2 regions of the Paenibacillus sp. FSL W8-0187 genome follow, and region 1 is predicted to be linked to the other one. Evidence: a T-box and tRNA genes for the amino acid it is inferred to sense, from the RefSeq annotation. Region 1 holds a T-box; the other holds one or more tRNA genes.
What was found. A T-box is a leader RNA that pairs with one kind of tRNA and senses whether it is charged. The one in region 1 lies ahead of tyrS (tyrosine--tRNA ligase), so its partner is inferred to be a tRNA-Tyr.

Region 1 (6,833 bases):
GTCCATGACATTATGCAGATGACAGAAAAAACCCTGCAGCCACTAAATAGCTGCAGGGTTTTTAATCTAATCCGATTTCAGCCTCGGCCCTCTCCACGACAATCCGGTTGCGGCCACCATTCTTCGCTTCGTAAAGAGCCATATCCGCTCGATAAAAGAGGGACTCCACGCTGATCTTGTCATTGGTCCAGTTCCATTCGGAAATTCCGCAGGACACCGTTACGCGCGGGTCGGTCTCTTCCGATACCCTTATGCGAATCCGTTCGGCGACCTGCATCGCCTGCTGAATGCCGAGTCCCGGCAAATACACGGCAAGCTCCTCGCCTCCCCAGCGGGCCGGAATATCGCTATGGCGAATCGTTGTCTTCACGATACTGCTGACCTGCTTCAGAATTTTGTCCCCCCGCTGGTGACCGAACGTATCATTAACCTGCTTGAATGCATCGATATCCACAACAATGAGAGAACCGCAAAAATCACGAGTCTGACATTCATGGATCATTTCATCAAGATAATGTCTCGCATACAGTTCAGTCAGCATATCCCGGTTCGCCATTCTTCTCACTTCCGCATGCAGGAAGGCATTGCCGATAGCCAGACCAATATGGCTTGTCAAAGCTTGAAGCAACCGATAGCTGTCATACGAAAAATAATGCCGCTTCGCATGGGTGAGAAGGACAACCCCCCGCACCTCACCGTTTACGGTAAGCGGAGTAGCAATCATCGAGCTGGAATGAGTGCTCTCCATTAGCCGGGATTCCGCCGGACGTTCTTCGTTATAGTCTGACAGGATGAGCGGTTCCTTCGAATGGTAGACTAGGCCGCCCAAACCATAATCCTTCTCAAAGACCTCCTTGGCAAGCCATTCGGCGTTGCAGGATACCACTTCAAGACCGCCAAGCTCCTCGTTATAAATCAAAATGCAGCAGTAATCGGCCTCAAGAATCTTTAGCAGCTCATGGTTGGCAAATTGAAATATCTCCGCCAAATGCAAGCTTTTGTTCAACCGCTGTGTCAGTTCATTAATCATACGGAGCTCATGAATCATCAGGTTGGACTGCTCGTACAATTTGGCATTCTCAAACGCGGTGCCCGCAGCATCGGCCATCATAGAGAGCAATTCCAGATCCATATCGGGCAGCTCAGACTTGTCCACTTCCACATGGAGCACGCCATAAACGCCCTGCTTGCCTCCCATGGGAATCCCGATTTCCACGATCGAATCGGGTTCCTTATGTTCATCAATCGTGAGGGTACCCTCCATAAATGTGCGGACATAAACCTCTCTCTGCCAATGATGAAGCAGCAGGGGACGCACCAGCGGATGTCCGCTCTCATGGTCCTGAGACATAAACAATTCAACTTTGGCCTTGGGATACAGTGCCAGAACACTGTCGATAGCCTCCACCAGCACATTGTCCACATTAATCTGCACATGCATCCGCTTTACATACTGAAACATGATGGAACGCCTGTGCACCTCACGCTCAGCTTGGTTGTGGACTTTCTCCAGATCATCGGCAAATACGTATTCCAACTTCCGATAGAAGCAGGAACGAAACAATAACGCATGAGTTTCTGTCAGCATAAGTGACTGTTCCGGCTCCATCTCAAGCGAGGAAACACTGACCATCACCGCAAATACATCGCCATGAATGCGAGTGAAGAGCGGGACAGCGCACAGCACGCTTCCCTCCAAAGAACCCTTTCCCATCCCTTGGGCGGCTTCTTTGGAGTTTAAAGTAAGCGATAATGTCTCATCTTCACTTGCGTTAAGGTATTGCGTTATTTCGGACGCCCCTGTCAGCCAAGCTCCCTCATGAGAAAGAAGGGCCCAGCTGAATTTCTTCATCGCCTGTGTGCCTGCGCTTTCTCTTAGCCACTCCAGATAGCTGTCTGATATGAGAGGCTGAATATAAGGGAAATCATGAGGTGTAATATCCAAGCTCTGAAGCCAAAAACGAGGCCCATTTCCAGGAATTGGCCCAGCATCATTAAACATAACTGCAGAACCGGGAGAGCTTTCATACGCTTTCCGTTGATCTTCTGACATATTGGGCGCTCCTTTGCACCATTATAAAAGGCCTATCCAAGACTGGCGTTCGGGATTCATAATGTAAGGATCCATTTGGCTGCCGCATTTAATAACGGTAACCCAGCTGTTCAACATATTGGGAGGGTCATGATAAACACAAAAGATGTTACGATATGTAACTAGATAAATGAGACTACTTAATCCAATATCATCTTACTCTTTTCTACCCATTTTTGCATTAAAATTTATGCGTTTTTCACAATATTTTTAGGTCTGTGGTCCTATCGACAAAATTAGACAAAAACCAAGTTATAGTAAGTTGCAGGTTGAACTTGACTTTATATCATTACTTCATATAATATTTATTGTTGAGTAAGAATGCAATGCATTCCATGAATTTGGGCGGGTTGTGTCACCCTCACGTTATTTGTTACTGCCAGGACAGCGGCTGAACTTTCCTGGCAGATCTTCCGGAGATTACGGCTAGAGCAAACAAATACGGCGCAAATAGAGCCCTAATGAAACTTTAATTAAAAAGGAGTCTATATAACATGGCACGTTACACCGGTCCTAAATTTAAATTAAGCCGTCGTCTGGGAATCTCCCTGAGCGGTACAGGTAAAGAATTGGCTAAACGCCCTTTCCCTCCAGGTCAGCATGGTCCTAACCAACGGAGAAAAATTAGCAACTACGGTATGCAGCTTCAAGAAAAGCAAAAGCTGCGTCACATGTACGGCTTGGGCGAGAAGCAATTTAAAACCTTGTTTAACAAAGCAACTGGCATGAAAGGTATCGCTGGTGAGAACTTTATGTTCCTGCTTGAGAGCCGTCTGGACAACCTGGTTTACCGTCTTGGCTTCAGCAACTCCCGTGCGGGTGCTCGTCAATTGGTAGCTCACGGTCACGTGACTGTGAACGGCAAGAAAGTCGATATCGCTTCTTACGCTGTAAGCACTGGCGATGTAATCGGTCTTCGTGAAAGAAGCCGTAGCCTCTCTTCCATCAAGGAAGCTTTGGCTAACCGCGTACATCTTCCAGCTTACCTTGAGTTTGATGAAGCAGCAATGGAAGGGAAATACATCCGTCTTCCAGAACGTTCCGAACTTTCCCAAGATATCGATGAGAAACAAATCGTCGAATTCTACAACCGTTAAGATTAACTCGGAACCCAAAAAACCTGAAGGCCTTGGCCTTCAGGTTTTTTTATTATCGAAATGAATCCTCCGCAAGTTCAATCATCTTAAGAAAACTTCAATCTGGCAAATTTACGCTTGCCTACTTGAACCACATCCCCGTCTTGAGGAGCGATTTCACCGTGGGTGTCGCTGCACTTTTCTCCATTCCATTTTACAGCCCCCTGCTGGATACTGCGTCTGGCCTCACCATTGGAAGCGGCAAAACCGAGCAGTGTCAGCATTTTGATAAGCGTAATCTTTCCTTCCTCCAGTTCTCCTTCGGGTACAATATAATCCTCAATGTCTTCAGGAAGTGCCTTCTGCTGGAACACGGTCACAAAATGCTGCTGTGCGGCATCCGCAGCCTCCCTCCCATGATACATCCGAACGAGAGTGTGCGAGAGACTCATCTTGGCATCCCGGGGATGAACGCTTCCGTCCCGAAGCCCCTTCTCCAGTCTGGTTACCTCCTCACCTGCCATATCGGTGGCCAAGCCGAAGTGCTTAAGCATAAGTTCGTCCGGAACGGACATGGATTTACCGTAAATCTCATTTGGCTCTTCATCGATACCGATGTAATTCCCCAAGCTCTTACTCATCTTCTGTATACCGTCAAGTCCTTCGATAAGCGGCATCGTGATCGCAACCTGAGGCTCTGTGCCATACTCCTTCTGCAGGGTCCGCCCCATCAGCAGGTTAAACTTCTGGTCCGTTCCCCCAAGCTCGACATCGGTCTTAAGCGCTACAGAATCCATACCCTGCATCAACGGGTAAAAGAACTCGTGGATGCTGATCGGAAGCCCGCCCTGGTAACGTTTAGTAAAATCATCGCGCTCCAGCATCCGTGCCACCGTAACCTTTGCCGATAAGCCGACCACTTCAGCAAAAGTCATCGGCGCAAGCCACTCGGAGTTGTAGTATACCTTCGTTTTTTCTGGATCCAATACTTTGTATATTTGTTTCCTGTACGTTTCCGCATGACGCCTCACATCCTCTTCTGACAATTGCTTGCGCGTCTCGGATTTGCCTGTCGGATCTCCGATCCTGCCAGTAAAGTCCCCGATGATGAGCTGTACTTCATGTCCGAGTTCCTGGAACTGACGCAGCTTCTGCAGCACGACGGTATGCCCGACGTGAAGATCAGGCGCTGACGGGTCCATTCCCAGCTTCACGCGCAGCGGCTCGCCGGTTACGACCGATGTCATCACCTTCTGCCTCATCTCTTCTTCCGGAATGATCTCCACCGCTCCACGGGAAATCACCTCCATCTGGCGTTCCACCTCCTGCTGCTGGACATTCGATAACACATCCCATTTCATGTTTCCATACACCTCCCTTTAATTTTGAACGCAAAAAAGCTCCTACTCATCCCAAGGGACGAGTAGGAGCGCTCGCGTTACCACCCTAATTAAAATCCGTTGCCTCAGGAACGGATTTTCACTTCATTGCCATAACGGATTGTCATCCCGGAACCGGACTACTGTAACAGCCGTACAGGTGCACGACTCTGTTTCCCCCGGTCAGCTCCGGACGGTAATTCAAAGGGGCTCGTTATCGGTTTACACCACCCACCGACTCTCTGGAAACGAAAGGCTCCGCCTTCTACTGGGGTCCTTCAAAGCTTTTCACGATATGAACTTTGCATTATTTGTATCATATGCTTCCCGAAAAAGTCAATCTTCCTCAAAAAAGGACACGCTATGTAGGGACACATGATTCAAAACCTTCGATTTATGCTATAATAGGTGCGTTAAAAGGAGGAGTATACATTCATGGTTGAGGAGAAAAAACAAGAGCCTGAAAAACAGAAGAAACCGCGTAAACGGTCCTTTCTGCGGGTGCTCGGATCCGTCATCGGATGGCTCTTTGTGGTAGGTCTGATGGGCGTTTTGTTCGCCGGAGGAGCCATAGGTGGCTACGTAACCTCTATTGTTGAGAATGAGCCGGTAAGATCCAGGGCTCTCATCGAGAATACGGTGAACGATAATGCTATAACGGGCTTCGCCTACTTCGCAGATGGCTCACCGATCGGCCAGCTTAGAACCGAAGAAGACAGACGACCTGTGGAATTCAAGGATATTCCCCAGCTTGTGAAGGATGCCGTCGTATCCATAGAAGATAACCGTTTTTATACACATAAGGGTGTTGACATAAAAGGTACCGCTCGCGCCGTGAAGGAACGCGTGCTGAATGAGTCGGTTCAAACCGGCGGCAGCACGTTGACGCAACAGCTGGCCAGGCTCACTTTTTTAAGTCGCGACAAAACCGATAACCGCAAGGTCAAAGAAATGCTTCTGGCCATGCGGATGGAACGCTTTTTGAGTAAAGACCAAATTTTAACAGCCTACTTGAACAAGGTTCCTTACGGTAACGGTTCCAGCGGATACCAACTGTTCGGGATCAAGGCTGCGGCAAAAGGCATATTTAACATTAACAATCTGAATGATCTGAATGTGGCTCAAGCTGCATATTTGGCAGGTCTTCCGCAGCTACCGTCCTCCTACTCTGCCTTTAACGGCAAGGGGGAATTTGACGAGAAATCATTCAACCGTGCAATAAACCGCCAGCACCGCGTACTGGGAAGCATGCTGGAAGAAGGTAAAATAACGCAAGCTGAGTATGAAGAGGCCAAGGCATTCGATATCAAAAAATCGCTTGCTCCTCGCACGCAGAAGGCCTATGTGACTTATCCTTATCTCATGATGGAAGTAGAGCGCCAAGCATCGAATATCCTGATGAAGCTGAGCGAGGAAGCCGAAGAGAACGCAAAAGGCACGCAAGCGAACTCCGATCTGATGGATGCATCCCGAGCTCAGCTCAGCACCGGCGGTTACCGTGTTTACACCACCATCGACCGGACATTATACAAGACCATGCGCTCCATCGCAGAGAATGACAGCAACTACGTGCCTGACAGCGCGGAAAAAGGAATGGAGCAAACCGCCGCGATGATGATCGACAACAAAACCGGCGCCATTCTCGGGATGATTGAGGGCAGGGATTTTAACACAGAACAAATGAACTACGCTACGCAAATGAAACGACAACCTGGATCTGCCATGAAACCTATTGCCGCCTATTTACCGGCACTCGATTCGGGGGCGATTCAGCCTGCCAGCGTGGTGGACGATTCACCGATCATCTTAAAGGACTACAGCAAAGTGTTCCATATTCCTAAAAACTCGTACAGCGGGTATAGGGGATTGATGACGGCAAGACAGGCACTGAACAATTCAACCAATACGGTGGCGCTCAAGTTGTTTAACAACACGGTTGGCATCGAGAAGGCTTGGGAGTTTTCCAAGAAGCTGGGTATCACTACCTTGGAGGAAGACGATTATAATGCTTCCACCGGTGTACTGGGGGGGCTGCATTACGGGGTGACAGTGGAAGAACTCACCAATGCATACAGTGCCATCGGCAACCAAGGCAAATTCACGGACGCCTTCATGATTGAGAAAATCGTGGATTCCAAAGGCAATATTGTCTATAAACACGAAGTAAAGCCGGAGCAGGTATTCTCTGAACAAACCGCGTATCTCATGACGGATATGCTTCGTACCGTCATCACGAACGGAACAGGCAGCAAGGTCCGAGACACGTACAAGAAATTCAATGAGGTT
Region 2 (6,833 bases), 3.4 Mb from region 1:
GCCGGTATGAGTAACGAAAAGATCAGTGAGAATCTGATCCGCCGAAAGCCCAAGGTTTCCTGAGGAAGGCTCGTCCGCTCAGGGTAAGTCGGGACCTAAGGTGAGGCCGAAAGGCGTAATCGAAGGACAACAGGTTGAAATTCCTGTACCACCGTAAACCGTTATGAACGATGGGGTGACGCAGGAGGGTAGTGACGCGGACTGATGGATGTCCGTCCAAGCAGTGAGGCTGATGTGTAGGCAAATCCGCACATCGTAAGGCTGGGCTGTGATGGGGAGTGAAAATTATAGTAGCGAAGGTCATGATCTCACACTGCCAAGAAAAGCCTCTAGTCAGGTGAAGGTGCCCGTACCGCAAACCGACACAGGTAGGCGAGAAGAGAATTCTAAGGCGCGCGGAAGAACTCTCGTTAAGGAACTCGGCAAAATGACCCCGTAACTTCGGGAGAAGGGGTGCCTCGGTAGGGTGAATAGCCCGAGGGGGCCGCAGTGAAAAGGCCCAAGCGACTGTTTAGCAAAAACACAGGTCTGTGCGAAGCCGTAAGGCGAAGTATACGGGCTGACGCCTGCCCGGTGCTGGAAGGTTAAGGGGAGCGGTTAGGGAGTAATCCCGAAGCTGTGAACCGAAGCCCCAGTAAACGGCGGCCGTAACTATAACGGTCCTAAGGTAGCGAAATTCCTTGTCAGGTAAATTCTGACCCGCACGAATGGCGTAACGACTTGGGCGCTGTCTCAACGAGAGATCCGGTGAAATTTTAATACCTGTGAAGATGCAGGTTACCCGCGACAAGACGGAAAGACCCCATGGAGCTTTACTGCAGCTTGATATTGGATTTGGGTACGATCTGTACAGGATAGGTGGGAGCCTTTGAAGCATGAGCGCCAGCTTGTGTGGAGGCGACGTTGGGATACCACCCTGATCGTATCTAGGTTCTAACCTGGTACCGTAATCCGGTACGGGGACAGTGTCAGGCGGGCAGTTTGACTGGGGCGGTCGCCTCCTAAAGAGTAACGGAGGCGCCCCAAGGTTCCCTCAGAATGGTTGGAAATCATTCGAAGAGTGCAAAGGCATAAGGGAGCTTGACTGCGAGACCTACAAGTCGAGCAGGGACGAAAGTCGGGCTTAGTGATCCGGTGGTACCGCATGGAAGGGCCATCGCTCAACGGATAAAAGCTACCCTGGGGATAACAGGCTTATCTCCCCCAAGAGTCCACATCGACGGGGAGGTTTGGCACCTCGATGTCGGCTCATCGCATCCTGGGGCTGAAGTAGGTCCCAAGGGTTGGGCTGTTCGCCCATTAAAGCGGTACGCGAGCTGGGTTCAGAACGTCGTGAGACAGTTCGGTCCCTATCTGTCGTGGGCGTAGGAAATTTGAGAGGAGCTGTCCTTAGTACGAGAGGACCGGGATGGACGTACCGCTGGTGCACCAGTTGTTCCGCCAGGAGCATGGCTGGGTAGCTACGTACGGAAGGGATAAGCGCTGAAAGCATCTAAGCGTGAAGCCCCCCTCAAGATGAGATTTCCCAATTCGTAAGACCCCTTGAAGACCACGAGGTAGATAGGTTGGAGGTGGAAGTGCAGCAATGCATGGAGCTGACCAATACTAATCGGTCGAGGGCTTATCCAAAAACTATTTCAATGTGCTGCAAATTCGTTTCGTATCTAGTTTTCAGGTGATCAATCACTTGAATTAAATATTGTTCCCTGATAGCTCAGTTGGTAGAGCACTCGACTGTTAATCGAGTTGTCACAGGTTCGAGTCCTGTTCGGGGAGCCATTTATGGAGAGGTGTCCGAGTTGGCCGAAGGAGCACGATTGGAAATCGTGTAGGCGCCAAAAGCGTCTCGAGGGTTCGAATCCCTCTCTCTCCGCCACTATTATTTCAAGCAAGGCCCGTTGGTCAAGGGGTTAAGACACCTCCCTTTCACGGAGGTAACAGGGGTTCGAATCCCCTACGGGTCACCACTTTCTTTATTGCATCAGGGGATGAGAATCCCGTCGGTTCGTCGGAGCTTAACTTCGGTAGTATAGGCTTCGCAGTCTAGAACGAAGTGAGAGTATCCCCTACGGGTCACCACTTTCTTTTGAAAAACACTTGCTTCTTATATCAGATTTTGGTATGATTAAAGTCGCTTTGTTACGGAGGCTTAGCTCAGCTGGGAGAGCATCTGCCTTACAAGCAGAGGGTCGGGGGTTCGATCCCCTCAGCCTCCACCATGATTTATCCCCAAAAAGTGAAGCTCATGCTTCGCAAGTAATTCCGATTACTATTCGGGGACCCCATACAAGCAACCCTTTTAATGACGCGGGGTGGAGCAGTTCGGTAGCTCGTCGGGCTCATAACCCGAAGGTCGTAGGTTCAAATCCTGCCCCCGCAACCAATTTATATCGCGATAGCGATAATGCCTCATGGAACTGTGGTGTAGAGGCCTAACATGCCTGCCTGTCACGCAGGAGATCGCGGGTTCGAATCCCGTCAGTTCCGCCATTATTTATAACTTTGGGATGAGATGAGTATCCGATATTGGGTTCCGTCAAAGTTCGCGAAGAGCTTTAAGGCTCGGTAGCTCAGTCGGTAGAGCAGAGGACTGAAAATCCTCGTGTCGGCGGTTCGATTCCGTCCCGAGCCACCATGTACGTTTTATAACTTTATATGCCGGTGTAGCTCAATTGGTAGAGCAACTGACTTGTAATCAGTAGGTTGGGGGTTCAAGTCCTCTCGCCGGCACCATTCTGGAGGATTAGTGAAGTGGCTAAACACGGCAGACTGTAAATCTGCTCTCTTCGAGTTCGGTGGTTCGAATCCATCATCCTCCACCAGTTTTTAGGGGCATAGTTTAAAGGTAGAACAACGGTCTCCAAAACCGTTGGTGTGGGTTCAATTCCTGCTGCCCCTGCCATTGAATATTTATAATGAACTTGGCGATCGTGGCGAAGGGGTTAACGCACCGGATTGTGGTTCCGGCATTCGTGGGTTCGAGACCCATCGGTCGCCCATTATTTCATTATGATTATTCTCTAAAAAAACTATTACATTATGGCGATCGTGGCGAAGGGGTTAACGCACCGGATTGTGGTTCCGGCATTCGTGGGTTCGAGACCCATCGGTCGCCCCATAGTTTTTTTAAAAATGTTGGGGATTAGCCAAGCGGTAAGGCAACGGACTTTGACTCCGTCATGCATAGGTTCGAATCCTATATCCCCAGCCATTGATTTTTATGTTTGCGGACGTGGCTCAGCGGTAGAGCATCGCCTTGCCAAGGCGAGGGTCGCGGGTTCGATTCCCGTCGTCCGCTCCATTTTTATTTCTGGCGCCATAGCCAAGTGGTAAGGCACAGCTCTGCAAAAGCTTTATCCCCAGTTCGAATCTGGGTGGCGCCTCCATAACAAAACTATGTGCCCTTAGCTCAGCTGGATAGAGCGTTTGACTACGAATCAAAAGGTCAGGAGTTCGAATCTCTTAGGGCACGCCATAAAGTAAGCCGGTGTGGCGGAATTGGCAGACGCGCGCGACTCAAAATCGTGAGGGAAACCGTGGGGGTTCGAGTCCCTTCACCGGCATCATCCAAAAGGAATGTAGACTATAAACGTCTGCATTCCTTTTTTCGTTGCATTTACATCGATATTCGTTTCTCGGTAGCAGCTAAGCTGAAGATCCGTTACTCTTCATGATAAAAGGCTAATCTTGATGAGCTTAAGTGTTATGTCACTTCATTTTATAACTCGCAAGCAATACACCTTAATCCTATGCAAACTTCTGAGATGCAACCTCCTTAGATCAATCCCACTTCCTTTACTATGGTATCCTTCTTCATGATTTTCATATTCGGCCCCATGCTTCATCCTACCGCTACCTTAACCTACCGTTCCACGGGCTTTACTACTATCACCTTAGAGCTGAAGCTATACTCATCAAACTAAACTAACATTAGAAAGCACGTCTCTTTATTAGGTAAAACAAAAGCAAGGATACCGGAGGATTCATCTACACAGGTCAGCTTATCGAATCATTGATCCAGTGCAGGGTTGGACGCAGGTCTATAGGAGGCCCCGCCTTAGGTCTAGGTGCAAAAACCGTCCCCAGGCCGTTTTAGTGAAACTCGAAATTACCTAGAATAGAGTCATAAGGTTGAACAAATGAAACAACGATCAAACAACAGAAAGGCGGTGTATAAATGAGAAATTCAAAAGGAAATGGAATGAGTATCCTGTTGATTGGTGTAGGGATCTTGGTTCTCCTGGGAGTATTCGGTCCTCTGCTTGGATGGTTGTTCAGTCTTGTAATTCCAATCCTGATGGTCGCTTTGGGATACTACGGGATCCGGAGAGGTAACACCTTGATGGGATGGGTTATTCTCGGTATCGGTGTGATCTGGTTGATGGGTAAACTGTCTTGGCTGATCGGTCCGATCCTTGGAATCATCTTGATCATCTACGGGGTGTCCCGATTGAAGAATGGTAGACCCCGTTATTGATAAAAACCACTACATTAAATAACATGCAAAAACAACAGATCATGATAGATGAGGAGGGCTAAGCGAATATGAGTGTTTTCCGGCGGATAAGAGACATAACCGTAGCAACATTGAATGAAAAGCTCGAGCAGAGCCAGGATCCGGTTCGATTGATCGACCAGTTCCTACATTCAACCAGACAGGACATTGCTGAGGCTGAGAAGCTGCAGCAGCAATGTCAAGTACATTCCAGACAGCTGAAGCAGCAGGTGGATCAAGCAGAAACCATGCGATATAAACGCGAAGAGCAGGCACTGCTTGCACTGAAGGCCGGTGAAGAACATCTTGCCAAGCTGGCATTGCAGGAGAAGCTGATCTATGAGGAAAAGATTGAACAGTATCAAGGCCTGTTGTCCTCAAGCCTGGAGTCGTTAAAAGAAATCGAGGAGCAGCTCGGCGAGCTGCGGATGGAATATCAGACGGTATACAGCAAACGTCAGTATTATGTTGCCCGAGTGGAAACCCTTCGTCTTCAGCAAAAAATGAATGAACGTACAGGCTCCTATGGCGGCGGTCCTGATGTACCGAAGATGTTCAATCGTCTCGAAGACCGTATCAGCGACTGGGAACTGGAAGCCAGAAGTCTTCGCGATTTACGCCGCATGGGGCAGGAATACATGGATCAGGCTGGTGAAACAGTCTCCACTGTATTGGAAAAAGAACTTGCCCGCCTGAAGCAAAAGCTGAATAACAGCGGAAAGGAGTAACCATGACTAGATTGTACCGTTCCACCCGAGACAAGATGTTCACAGGGTTGATCGGCGGTATATCCGATCATTTCGGAGTCGAATCTACCCTACTTAGAATCATATTTGTAGTCAGTATCTTTTTCACAGGCGGTACAACGCTGTTGATCTATCTGATTGCATCCCTTGTAGTACCTAAGGAGCCGTACTATCACGATCCGTATGGTCCACAGGGAAGACATGGTGGCGGATACCGTTACAACGATCATCCGGGCCCGGGACTAGGCTACAACAGCTATAACGATGCTTATGGACGTCAAGGCTATCCTAATGAGCATGGAAGTTTTGGCCCCAAATATGACCGTCCCAATGGCACAAGAAACAATGCGTCTGCGGATTCCGATCTGGATGCGATGATGAAGGATATTGAGAGAAAAGCAATGCAAAAAGAAATCGAAGAATTGAAGAAAAAACTTTCGAACTATGAGAAGGGAGATAAATAACATGGGAGTATTTAAAAGAATTAAGGATATGACGAAAGCATCGGTGAATGAACTGCTGGATAAAGTAGAGGATCCAATCGTAATGTTGAACCAGTACCTGCGCGACATGGAGGCAGAAATTCATGAAGCAGAGGTAACAGTAGCGAAGCAAATGGCTAACGAGCGTCGTATGAAGCAGCGCGTCGATGAGGCTGTGAAGATGGCGGCACAACGTGAAGCTCAAGCTGAATTGGCTCTTAAAAATGGTCAAGAAGAAGTGGCTCGCAAGCTGCTTGAAGAGAAGATCTATTTCGATCAAAAAGAAACCGAGTACGTGGAATTGCACCTGCAATCCGAGGCTCAAGCGAAAGAACTTGTAGCTCAGCTGCATGAAATGAAAGACGAGTTCTACAAAATGCGCAACAAGCGCAATGAGCTTGTAGCTCGCGCTCAAATGGCTAAAGCGAAGAAGCAAATGTCTCAAGTGAGCAGCCTGCATACGATCGAAAGCGGCAGTGCTTCGATGGGCTTCCACCGCATGGAGGAAAAAATCATGCAACTGGAAGCAGAAGCTGATGTGCTTCGCGCCCCATACCGTCCTAACAATGCAGTATACACAAGCCCAGTGGATGCTGAGAAGCAATTGAAAGTCGATGAGCAGCTGCAAGCTTTGAAAAACAAAATGGGGAATTCTTCGAAGTCCGAGTAATTCCTTAACAAGTCAGCAAAATAAGATTAAACCGTATTCGAACACCATGTTCATATGATATGCTATACGAATGAGATTGTCGTATAGTACAGGCAAAGCCATACAGTGGAGAACGTCTCACTGCTATGGCTTTTCCGAGCTTATATCTTGGTCATCAAGGAGGTGCGACATGGACAGAAACCGCTGGATAGCAGTTGGTTTAATCAGCTTGGGTTTTATTATGCTTTTCGGCCGATGGTTTGGTTTCTTCACCATTGTCGCCCTGTTACTCATGTTCGCAGGTGTCCTTCAGATCAGACAGGGCTATTTGAAGAAGGGATACATTCTGCTCGGAGTAGGTGCCGTACTGCTGCTGCTGGAGCATCTCATGTTGATTATCGGCATCAGCTTGATATCGCTAGGTATTTTTTATGGCAAGTCCAAGCGAGCCCATACCACGA

Region 2: it encodes a tRNA-Tyr, which carries the amino acid that the T-box ahead of tyrS (tyrosine--tRNA ligase) is inferred to sense. The anticodon was not compared.

Annotation. Positions count from the first base shown of each region.
Region 1 is NZ_CP150206.1:2,362,303-2,369,135, reverse strand. It holds gene MKY48_RS10460 (sensor domain-containing diguanylate cyclase) at 62-2,053, opposite strand; gene rpsD (30S ribosomal protein S4) at 2,587-3,189, shown strand; gene tyrS (tyrosine--tRNA ligase) at 3,276-4,529, opposite strand; T-box leader at 4,581-4,838, opposite strand; gene MKY48_RS10445 (transglycosylase domain-containing protein) at 4,983-6,833, shown strand, end outside.
Region 2 is NZ_CP150206.1:6,342,030-6,348,862, reverse strand. It holds rRNA gene MKY48_RS28940 (23S ribosomal RNA) at 1-1,629, shown strand, start outside; tRNA gene MKY48_RS28935 (tRNA-Asn) at 1,704-1,779, shown strand; tRNA gene MKY48_RS28930 (tRNA-Ser) at 1,785-1,876, shown strand; tRNA gene MKY48_RS28925 (tRNA-Glu) at 1,893-1,967, shown strand; tRNA gene MKY48_RS28920 (tRNA-Val) at 2,144-2,219, shown strand; tRNA gene MKY48_RS28915 (tRNA-Met) at 2,307-2,383, shown strand; tRNA gene MKY48_RS28910 (tRNA-Asp) at 2,414-2,490, shown strand; tRNA gene MKY48_RS28905 (tRNA-Phe) at 2,560-2,635, shown strand; tRNA gene MKY48_RS28900 (tRNA-Thr) at 2,658-2,733, shown strand; tRNA gene MKY48_RS28895 (tRNA-Tyr) at 2,738-2,822, shown strand; tRNA gene MKY48_RS28890 (tRNA-Trp) at 2,829-2,902, shown strand; tRNA gene MKY48_RS28885 (tRNA-His) at 2,925-2,997, shown strand; tRNA gene MKY48_RS28880 (tRNA-His) at 3,043-3,118, shown strand; tRNA gene MKY48_RS28875 (tRNA-Gln) at 3,137-3,211, shown strand; tRNA gene MKY48_RS28870 (tRNA-Gly) at 3,227-3,301, shown strand; tRNA gene MKY48_RS28865 (tRNA-Cys) at 3,313-3,386, shown strand; tRNA gene MKY48_RS28860 (tRNA-Arg) at 3,399-3,475, shown strand; tRNA gene MKY48_RS28855 (tRNA-Leu) at 3,484-3,563, shown strand; gene MKY48_RS28850 (hypothetical protein) at 4,178-4,477, shown strand; gene MKY48_RS28845 (PspA/IM30 family protein) at 4,546-5,223, shown strand; gene MKY48_RS28840 (PspC domain-containing protein) at 5,226-5,705, shown strand; gene MKY48_RS28835 (PspA/IM30 family protein) at 5,707-6,393, shown strand; gene liaF (cell wall-active antibiotics response protein LiaF) at 6,563-6,833, shown strand, end outside.